2 linked regions of the Duganella dendranthematis genome follow. Each later gene encodes a partner of the first gene's protein in a complex. Links are inferred from orthologs where the notes say so. Each region holds a gene or a part of one and is shown in the gene's direction. Other genes may lie near its edges.

What was found. The genes of interacting proteins can lie anywhere in the genome.
Region 2: the proteins of HH213_RS03100 (region 1) and dnaG are in contact, whole or in part, in a crystal structure (PDB 2R6A), measured with the Geobacillus stearothermophilus proteins. The link is inferred for Duganella dendranthematis from one-to-one orthologs. Residues at the interface, in WP_033016901.1 of Geobacillus stearothermophilus: Ser13, Glu15, Ala16, Gln18, Glu91, Leu92, Asp94, Ala95, Val96, Pro97, Thr98, Ala99, Ala100, Asn101, Tyr104, Tyr105, Ile108; in WP_049624496.1 of Geobacillus stearothermophilus: Lys456, Leu457, Leu458, Pro459, Ala460, Asn463, Ala464, Leu467, Leu535, Leu536, Ile537, Ala538, Gln544, Glu545, Asp548, Tyr549, His552.

The regions. Positions count from the first base shown.
Region 1 is NZ_CP051684.1:657,001-662,255, reverse strand. What follows is about bases 925-3,902. They hold HH213_RS03100 (replicative DNA helicase), read left to right. Parts: upstream 925-1,709; coding sequence 1,710-3,095; downstream 3,096-3,902. Other genes in these bases: HH213_RS03090 (inorganic phosphate transporter), read left to right, coding at 3,798-3,902; HH213_RS03095 (DUF47 domain-containing protein), read left to right, coding at 3,161-3,787; rplI (50S ribosomal protein L9), read left to right, coding at 1,138-1,590; rpsR (30S ribosomal protein S18), read left to right, coding at 925-1,110. Outside these bases: rpsF (30S ribosomal protein S6), read left to right, coding at 91-477; priB (primosomal replication protein N), read left to right, coding at 499-804; more of rpsR, read left to right, coding at 820-924; more of HH213_RS03090, read left to right, coding at 3,903-4,808; HH213_RS03085 (hypothetical protein), read left to right, coding at 4,907-5,255. UniProt on the Escherichia coli protein: The main replicative DNA helicase, it participates in initiation and elongation during chromosome replication. Travels ahead of the DNA replisome, separating dsDNA into templates for DNA synthesis.
Region 2 is NZ_CP051684.1:1,321,088-1,325,088, reverse strand. Bases 1-2,863 are described here. They hold dnaG (DNA primase), read left to right. Parts: upstream 1-465; coding sequence 466-2,262; downstream 2,263-2,863. Other genes in these bases: rpoD (RNA polymerase sigma factor RpoD), read left to right, coding at 2,691-2,863; HH213_RS06130 (GatB/YqeY domain-containing protein), read left to right, coding at 1-379. Outside these bases: more of rpoD, read left to right, coding at 2,864-4,001. UniProt on the Escherichia coli protein: RNA polymerase that catalyzes the synthesis of short RNA molecules used as primers for DNA polymerase during DNA replication.

The DNA.
Region 1 (5,255 bases):
GAAAAGCTGGTATAGTCGCGGGCTTACCTCTTCCCACACCTGTCTTGACGCCAGGGTGGGCTCATTTTCAAGTCCTTAAGGGAGTTATACATGCGTCACTACGAAATCGTATTTATCGTCCATCCGGACCAGAGCGAGCAAGTGCCCGCCATGATCGAACGTTACAAAGCAACCGTAACGACTCGCGGCGGCTCCGTGCACCGCGTTGAAGATTGGGGCCGCCGCCAAATGGCTTACCCAATCCAGAAACTGGCCAAAGCGCACTACATCTGCCTGAACATCGAAGCAGACAACGAAACCCTGGTTGAGCTGGAAACCGCATTCAAATTCAATGATGCCGTTCTGCGTCACCTGACCGTCAAGCTGAAGAAAGCCGAAACCGCTCCTTCGCCAATGATGAAGTCGGTACAACGCGAAGATGCAGCGAAATCGCATCGCACCGAAGCTCCAGCCGCTGCTGCTCCAGCCGCTGCTTAATTGGTCTGAGAAGGAACCGCGCTGAACCAGCTCCAGTTCATCGCCCTCATCGCCGAACGGGATGCAATACGTTACACCCCGGCCGGTATGCCGATCGTCAATGCTGTACTCCAGCACCGGTCGCAGCAGATGGAGGCGGGCATCGCCCGATTGAGCGAGTTTGAAGTGTCCGCGATTGCCGCGGGCGAGATTTCAAGCCGCTTCAGTCAGACGCCGCTGGCAGGACTGTATCAGTTCACCGGTTTTCTCAACAAGAAAAGCCGCAATAGCAAAAGCCTGGTGTTTCACATCATTGATTTTAGTGCTGTCCAAGACAGCGCAATTTAAATACAGGAGCCTAAAATGGCATTCGGTAAAAAGTTCGACAAAAACAAGCTCAAGCTGAAAGAAAAGCGCAAGCAACAAAACCCACTGTTCAAGCGCAAGAAGTTCTGCCGCTTCACCGCCGCTGGCGTTGAGCAAGTAGACTACAAAGACGTAGACACCCTGAAAGACTTCGTCCAGGAAAACGGCAAAATCATGCCAGCACGTCTGACCGGTACCAAGGCGCACTACCAGCGTCAAGTTGACACCGCGATCAAGCGCGCTCGCTATCTGGCCCTGCTGCCGTACACCGATCTGCACAACGCTTAATCGCGGCAGAGTAACTGGAGAAGAACTATGCAAATCATTCTGTTGGAAAAAGTTGTCAATCTGGGCAACCTGGGTGAAGTCGTTAAAGTTAAAGACGGCTACGCACGTAACTTCCTGATCCCGCAAAAAATGGCCCGTCGTGCAACCACGTCGGCTATCGCGGAATTCGAAGCCAAACGCGCTGAACTGGAAAAAGCTGCTGCCGCCAAGCTGGCCGCTGCCCAAGCCCAAGGCGAGAAACTGAACGGCATGACCGTGACCGTTTCGCAAAAAGCTGGTGTTGACGGCCGTCTGTTCGGCTCGGTCACCAACTTCGACATCGCTGAAGCGCTGAGCAAAGCCGGCTTCGCAGTGGAAAAAGCTGCTGTGCGCCTGCCAACCGGTCCGCTGAAGACCGTCGGCGAGTTCCCAGTCACCGTTTCGCTGCACACCGATGTGCTGGCGGAAGTGACCGTTGCCGTCGTAGGCGAAGCTGCCTAAGACTGGACCGGGCGGCAACGCCTGTCTGGTTTGCAACACCCTTGAAAAAGCCGGGCTTTGTCCCGGCTTTTTTCTCGTCATAATTTTGTAGTACGGCACAAGCAGGTATAATTCGCGCCATGAACGCCCCCTCCGATCCGCAAGTCGATTCGCTCCGCGTCCCGCCGCACTCCATCGAAGCAGAACAGTCCGTCATTGGCGGCCTGCTGCGCGATAACGCGTCCTTTGACCGTATCGCCGACATGATGAATCCGGAAGACTTCTACCGGTACGACCACCGCATCATCTTCGAGCAGATCGTCAAGATGATCAACAGCTCGCGCCCGGCGGACGTCATCACCGTGTTCGAGAACCTGACCCAGCTGGGCAAGGCCGACGACGTCGGCGGCCTGACCTATCTGAACGCGATGGCGCAGAACACGCCGTCCGCCGCTAATATCCGCCGCTACGCCGAGATCGTGCGCGACCGCTCGGTGCTGCGCCAGCTGATCACCGTGGCCGACGACATTTCCGGCCAGGCGTTCAGTCCGCAGGGCAAGGAAACCAAGGAAATCCTCGACGAGGCCGAATCGCGCATCTTCGCCATTGCCGAGCAGGGCGCCCGCGGCGCCGCCGGCTGGCTGGCGGTGCAGCCGCTGCTGACCCAGGTGGTCGAGCGCATCGACGAGCTGTACTCGCGCGAGAACCAGTCGGAAATTACCGGCGTGCCGACCGGCTTCATCGACCTCGACCGCATGACGTCGGGCCTGCAGGGCGGCGACCTGGTCATCGTGGCCGGCCGTCCGTCGATGGGTAAAACCGCATTTTCGGTCAACATCGGTGAAAACGTCGCCATCGAAGCCGGTTTGCCGGTGGCGATTTTCTCGATGGAGATGGGCGGCGCCCAGCTGGCGATGCGTATGCTGGGCTCGGTCGGCCAGCTTGACCAGCACCGCCTGCGTACCGGCCGCCTGAACGACGAGGACTGGCCGCGCCTGACGCACGCCATCCAGAAGATGAACGACGCCCAGGTGTTCATCGATGAAACCCCGGCGCTGAATCCGATCGAGATGCGCGCCCGTGCGCGCCGCCTGGCGCGCCAGTGCGGCAAGCTCGGCCTGATCATCGTCGACTACCTGCAGCTGATGCAGGGTTCCAAGGCGGGCGACAACCGCGCCTCCGAGATCTCGGAGATTTCCCGTTCGCTGAAAGGCCTGGCCAAGGAGCTGGGCTGCCCGGTGATCGCGCTGTCGCAGCTGAACCGCTCGCTGGAACAACGCCCCAACAAACGTCCCGTCATGTCCGACTTGCGCGAATCCGGCGCTATCGAGCAGGACGCCGACGTCATCATCTTCCTGTATCGCGACGAGGTCTACAATCCCGACTCGCCCGATAAGGGAACGGCCGAAATCATTATCGGTAAGCAGCGTAACGGCCCGATCGGCGCGGTACGTCTGACCTGGATCGGCCAGTACACCAAATTTGGCAATTACTCTGGTAGCTTGGGTGTGTACCAGGGTGACTAATCCTTAACGCTGGTACCTCATCCAAGAGACCGGCGATCTGCAGTAGTAATAAAACGGAGAAAAATATGTTTGGACGTTTGATGCCCACCGAGGGCAAATTCTTTGACCTGTTTAATCAGCACGCCGAGCTGTGCGTCAAAGGCGCAAAAGAAATGGTGGGCCTGATGTCCAACTTCGACGACCTGGAAAACCGCGTGCACGCGATCGAGAGCATCGAGAAACAGGCCGACAAGATCACCTACCAGACCGTCGACCTGCTGCACAAAACTTTCATCACGCCGATCGACCGCGACGACATCCACAAGCTGATCACGCGCCAGGACGACATTCTCGACCTGCTGGAGGACGCGGCCCAGACCGTGTCGCTGTACGACCTGCATTCGGTGACGCCGGAAGCCAAGCGCCTGGCCGAGCTGGTGCTGGCCTGCGCCGAGAAGGTCAAGGAAGCCGTGTCGCTGCTGCATAACATGGACAACTCGCGCCAGATCGTCGCCATCTGCGAAGAAATCGACCGCCTGGAGTCGGACGCCGACCACGTGATGCGCGCCGCCATGTCCAAGCTGTTCCGCGATGAGCCGGATGTGCGCAACCTGATCAAGATGAAGGCCATCTACGAAATCCTCGAAACGGTGACCGACCGTTGCGAAGACGTGGCCAACATCATCGAAGGCATCATCGTCGAAAACGCTTAAGAATAACAATATGCATACCATACAAATCAGTCTCTACGTGCTGATCCTGCTGATCGGGCTGGCGCTGATATTCGACTTCATGAACGGCTTCCACGACGCCGCCAATGCGATCGCCACGGTGGTCTCGACCGGCGTGCTGAAGCCGCAAACGGCGGTGGCCATGGCGGCGCTGTTCAACTTCGTGGCGATCTTCGTGGTCGGCCTGCACGTGGCCGGCACGGTCGGCAAGGGCACCATCGACCCCGGCATCGTCGACCAGTACGTCATCTTTGGCGCGCTGGTGGGCGCCATCGTCTGGAACCTGTTTACCTGGTACTACGGCATTCCATCGTCGTCGTCGCACGCGCTGATCGGCGGCCTGGTGGGCGCCGCGGTGGCCAAGTCCGGCACCAGCGCGCTGGTCGGCGGCGGCCTGTGGAAGACCGTGCAGTGGATCATCCTGTCGCCGCTGATGGGCTTTGTGTTCGGCTCCATCATCATGTTGATTGTGTCGTGGATCTTCGTGCGCTCGACGCCGCGCCGGGTCGACAAATGGTTCCGCCGCCTGCAACTGATCTCGGCTGCTTCGTACAGCCTGGGCCACGGCGGCAATGACGCGCAGAAAACCATCGGCATCATCTGGATGCTGCTGATCGCGGTCGGCCAGGTGCCGGCCGGTGGCGAAACGCCGCCGCTGTGGGTGATCGTGTCGTGCTACGGCGCGATCTCGTTCGGCACGCTGTTCGGCGGCTGGCGCATCGTCAAGACCATGGGCCAGAAGATCACCAAACTGAAGCCGGTCGGCGGCTTCTGCGCCGAGAGCGGCGGCGCCATCACCTTGCTGATCGCCTCGCACTTCGGCGTGCCGGTGTCGACCACGCACACGATTACCGGCGCCATCGTCGGCGTCGGCTCGGCGCAGAAGATGTCGGCGGTGCGCTGGGGCGTGGCGGGCAACATCGTCTGGGCCTGGATCTTCACCATTCCCGCTTCGGCCTTCGTGGCCGCGCTGGCCTGGTGGGTCGGACACCACATCATGTAACACCAAGGGAGCTGCGGCTCCCTTTTTTGTTGCTGCCGATACGAAGAAAAATTACTTTAGGTATAGTGGCTGCTGGTCGTATTTTAGTGAATAAGAGCATGTTTATCGATTTCGCAAACCTGCAGCGGATGGCGCAACAATCCGCCGCTGTGACGCAACCCTGCAGCTGTAACGACGCGCAGGCGTTGGCCTGGCAGCAGATTCCGCTGACGCTGGAGCTGGACCAATTCGAAGAAGTAGGCACGCTGGTGCAAGATCCGTATGGCGAACCGGCTTTCAAGGAATACCATCCAGCCGGCACCCGCCTGCAAAGCGACGACGCTCCCATCGCGCCACGCTACTATCCGGCCAATCTGAGCCAGGTATTGCGCTGCGTAAAATGCAGCCGCCTTTATCTGCGCTACACGGAAGGCGGCGGCTACTTCACCGAAGTGCGGCTGCGCGCGC
Region 2 (4,001 bases), 660 kb from region 1 along the record:
GACGATTCGCCTGATCCTGGCCGACATCAAGCGCAAGGAAGTGGACGAGCAGATCGAAGTCAGCGATGAGCAGGTGGTGGCCATCGTGGAAAAAATGATCAAGCAGCGCAAGGATTCGATCACCCAGTTTGAAGCGGGCAACCGTCCCGACCTGGCCGATATCGAAAAAGCCGAACTGAGCGTGCTGGTCACCTACATGCCTGCAGGCCTGTCGGACGAGGAAATCGCCGCTGAAGTCGCTGCCGCCGTGGCCGCATCGGGCGCCGCCGGTCCTCAGGACATGGGCAAAGTGATGGGCATCGTCAAGCCGAAGCTGGCCGGCCGTGCCGATATGACCGTGGTGTCCGCCCTGGTCAAGAAAGCGCTGACCCCAGCGTAAGCAACACCGCCGCCGCCGTTTGATGTGCATCAAGGCGCATCGGCGGCGGCGGTATAGTCTGATCCACTCCGAGACCGTCCAGCCCAGTGATACCACAATCTTTTATCGCCGATTTGCTGAACCGCGTCGATATCGTCGACGTGGTCGGCCGTTACGTGCAGCTGAAAAAAGGCGGCGCGAACTTCATGGGGCTGTGCCCGTTTCACAACGAGAAGTCGCCCAGCTTCACCGTCAGCCCGACCAAGCAGTTTTACCATTGCTTCGGCTGTGGCGCGCATGGCACCTCGATCGGTTTCATGATCGAATATTCCGGCATGGGCTTTGTCGATGCCGTCAAGGAACTGGCGCAAAACGTCGGCATGGTGGTGCCGGACCAGGACGACAAGATTCCGCCAGCGCAACGGGCGCAAATGCAGGCCCAGAGCCTGGCGCTGACCGAAGCCATGACGCGCGCCACCGATTTCTACAAGCTGCAACTGCGCAGCGCGCCGGAGGCCATTGCTTACCTGAAACGTCGCGGCCTGACCGGCGAAATTGCCGCCCGCTTCGGCCTCGGCTACGCGCCGCACGGCTGGGACAATCTGCGCTCCGTGTTTCCCGACTATGAAGCGGTGGCGCTGGCCGAATCCGGCCTGGTGATCGACAAAGTGGACGAGGATGGCGGCAACCGCAAGCGCTATGACCGCTTCCGCGAACGCGTGATGTTCCCAATCCGCAATACCAAGGGCCAGGTCATCGCCTTCGGCGGCCGGGTGCTGGATCAGGGCGAACCCAAATACTTGAATTCTCCCGAAACGCCTTTATTTTCAAAGGGCTTCGAGCTGTATGGCTTGTTCGAGGCGCGCCAGGCGATCCGCGACGCCGGCTATGTGCTGGTGACGGAAGGCTATATGGACGTGGTGGCGCTGGCGCAGATGGGCTTCCCGCAAGCGGTGGCGACACTCGGCACCGCCTGCACCACCCATCACGTACAGAAGTTGTTGCGCCAGACCGACACGGTGATCTTCAGTTTCGACGGCGACAAGGCCGGCCGCCGCGCTGCACGCCGCGCGCTGGAAGCGTGCCTGCCGCATGTGACGGACAACAAGACGATCAAGTTCCTGTTCCTGCCGACCGAGCACGACCCGGACAGCTACGTGCGCGAACACGGCAAGGAAGCGTTTGAACAGGAAATTTACGAGGCGATGCCGCTGTCGCAGTTCCTGATCAAGGAAGCCTGCGGCGAGCACGATATGAATAGCCTCGAAGGCCGCGCCCGCGCGCAGTTCGACGCCAAGCCGATGTTGCAGGCGATGACCCCGACCGCGCTGCGCCTGCAGATCGTCCGTGGCCTGGCGCAGCTGACGCAGACCTCGCCGTCGGAAATCGAGGTGCTGTTCGAGCTGTCCAAGCCGGTGGCGCTGAACAAGATCGCGCCGCCACGCGGCGGCCGGCCGCAGCCGAAAGGGCTGGAGCTGCAAATCATGCGCGTACTGGTGGCGCATCCGGCGCTGGCGCTGGAGATCGATGACGCGGCCCAGGCGGCGTTCGGTTTCTTCGGCCAGGAATCGGCCGAGCGGCTGGCGCAGCTGGTGACGACGGCGCGCGAGATGGGCGAGGGTGGCGCGTTTGCCGCATTTGCCCAGCATCTGAAGTCGCTGGGCGACGATTACGACAGCCTCATCGCTGAAATCGTCAAGGAGCCTGAGACTGAGCGCGATACCGAGCGCGTGGTATTGCGGGCGGCGATTCGCCAGGTCAAGCATGATGCGCTCAAGCATGAGTTGAGCCAGTTGTTTGCCGCGGGCCTGTCGTCCGATGAGATTGGAGTGCGCTACCGCGAGCTGACCGCACAGCAGGATCAGCTGTTGCGCGAGGCGCAGGCGGAGTTGCCCATCCGTTAAGTTGTTGTTGGTTTTGTGTCGTAACGTTTCTGTCATTATTCCAGTGGGGGATGTCCCGGTCTTCCCTCTGGAAATTGAAAAGTGACGTGCTATAATAAAACGCTAAGTGTTGTATGTTTTGGCATCGTTTTTCTGTTCAGAGTGTGTTTGTTTTCAGTGAGTTAGGCTCTTGATCGACGCGGAAGGACAGGTGTCGGCGGCCAGGGCCAGCTACGGTTGAGCAAATAGTCTGTTTGCTAGCTCACCGAGCCACGGTTTCTTGCCCCCGCGCACGTGTCTGATGCAGTAGAATTCCTTGGAGTTCTATAGAGGGCGGTCGGCCTGACCCAGGTGTAAGTAAGTCGTAGTATTGTCGGACTTGTGTAGTCGGCAAGTTCGAAGACGTAGTGATCTAAGGATCGAAACTTTATCCGTAATCGAAAGCGCCTGTGCCAATCAAGAAACCTGAATCCAAAGCGGCTGAAAAGCCAGCTAAAGTGAGCGCAAAATCCGCTAAAACGGCTGATAAGCCGGAGACGCGTGTTGCCAGCAATCCGCCGGCGGTCAGCCAGACCACCGACGCGGCGACGCTGGCAGCCATCGACACGTCGGGTTACGTGTTGCCTTCGGTCAAAGTGCCGGGCCGGCGCGGGCGCAAACCTAAAGAATTCCAACCCGAGAACGACGAAGTCGCCGCACTCAACGCGGTCGAACGCGCCGAGCTGAAGGCGGTCGACAAGGCCAAGGCCAAGGACCGCAAGGCCAAGGAAAAAGCGCTGCTCAAAGATGCGTTCTCGTCGGATACGGAAGCGACCGAGGAAGAGCTCGAACGCCGCCGCCAGAAACTCAAGACCCTGATCAAGTTCGGCAAGGAACGCGGTTTCCTCACGTACGCCGAGATCAACGACCATCTGCCAGACAATATCGTCGATCCGGAAGCGATCGAAGGCATTATTGGCACCTTCAACGACATGGGCATCGCCGTCTACGAGCACGCGCCCGATGCCGAGACGCTGCTGCTGTCCGACAATGTCGCCACCGTGACCAGCGATGACGAAGCCGAGGCCGCCGCCGAAGCGGCGCTGTCCACCGTCGATTCCGATTTCGGCCGCACTACCGACCCGGTCCGCATGTATATGCGCGAAATGGGTTCGGTCGAGCTGCTGACCCGTGAAGGCGAGATCGAAATCGCCAAGCGCATCGAAGATGGCCTAAAGGACATGATCCAGGCGATTTCGGCCTGCCCGGTGACGATCGCGGAAATCATCGCCGCGTCCGACCGCATCCGCGCCGATGAGATCAAGATCGACGAAATTGTCGACGGTCTGGTAGACGATAACGAAGACGCGCCGCCGGCGCCGGCGCCCGCCGCCAGCGACGAGGACGAAGAAGAAGAGGAAGAAGAGGAAGAGGAAGAAGAGGAAGAGGAAGAAGCCAGCGCTTCGGGCGCTGCCGCCGGCTACTCGGCCGAACAGCTGGAAGCGATGAAAAACGCTGCGCTGGATAAATTCGACACCATCTCCCTGCAATTCGACAAGATGCGCCGCGCCTTCGAGAAGGAAGGCTACAACTCCAAGGCCTACGTCAAGGCGCAGGAAGCGATTTCCTCGGAACTGCTGGGCATCCGCTTCACCGCCAAAGTGGTAGAAAAGCTGTGCGACACGCTGCGCGGCCAGGTAGACGAAGTGCGTCACATCGAGAAGCAAATTCTCGACGTGGCGGTGAACAAGTGCGGTATGCCGCGCGCGCACTTTATCAAA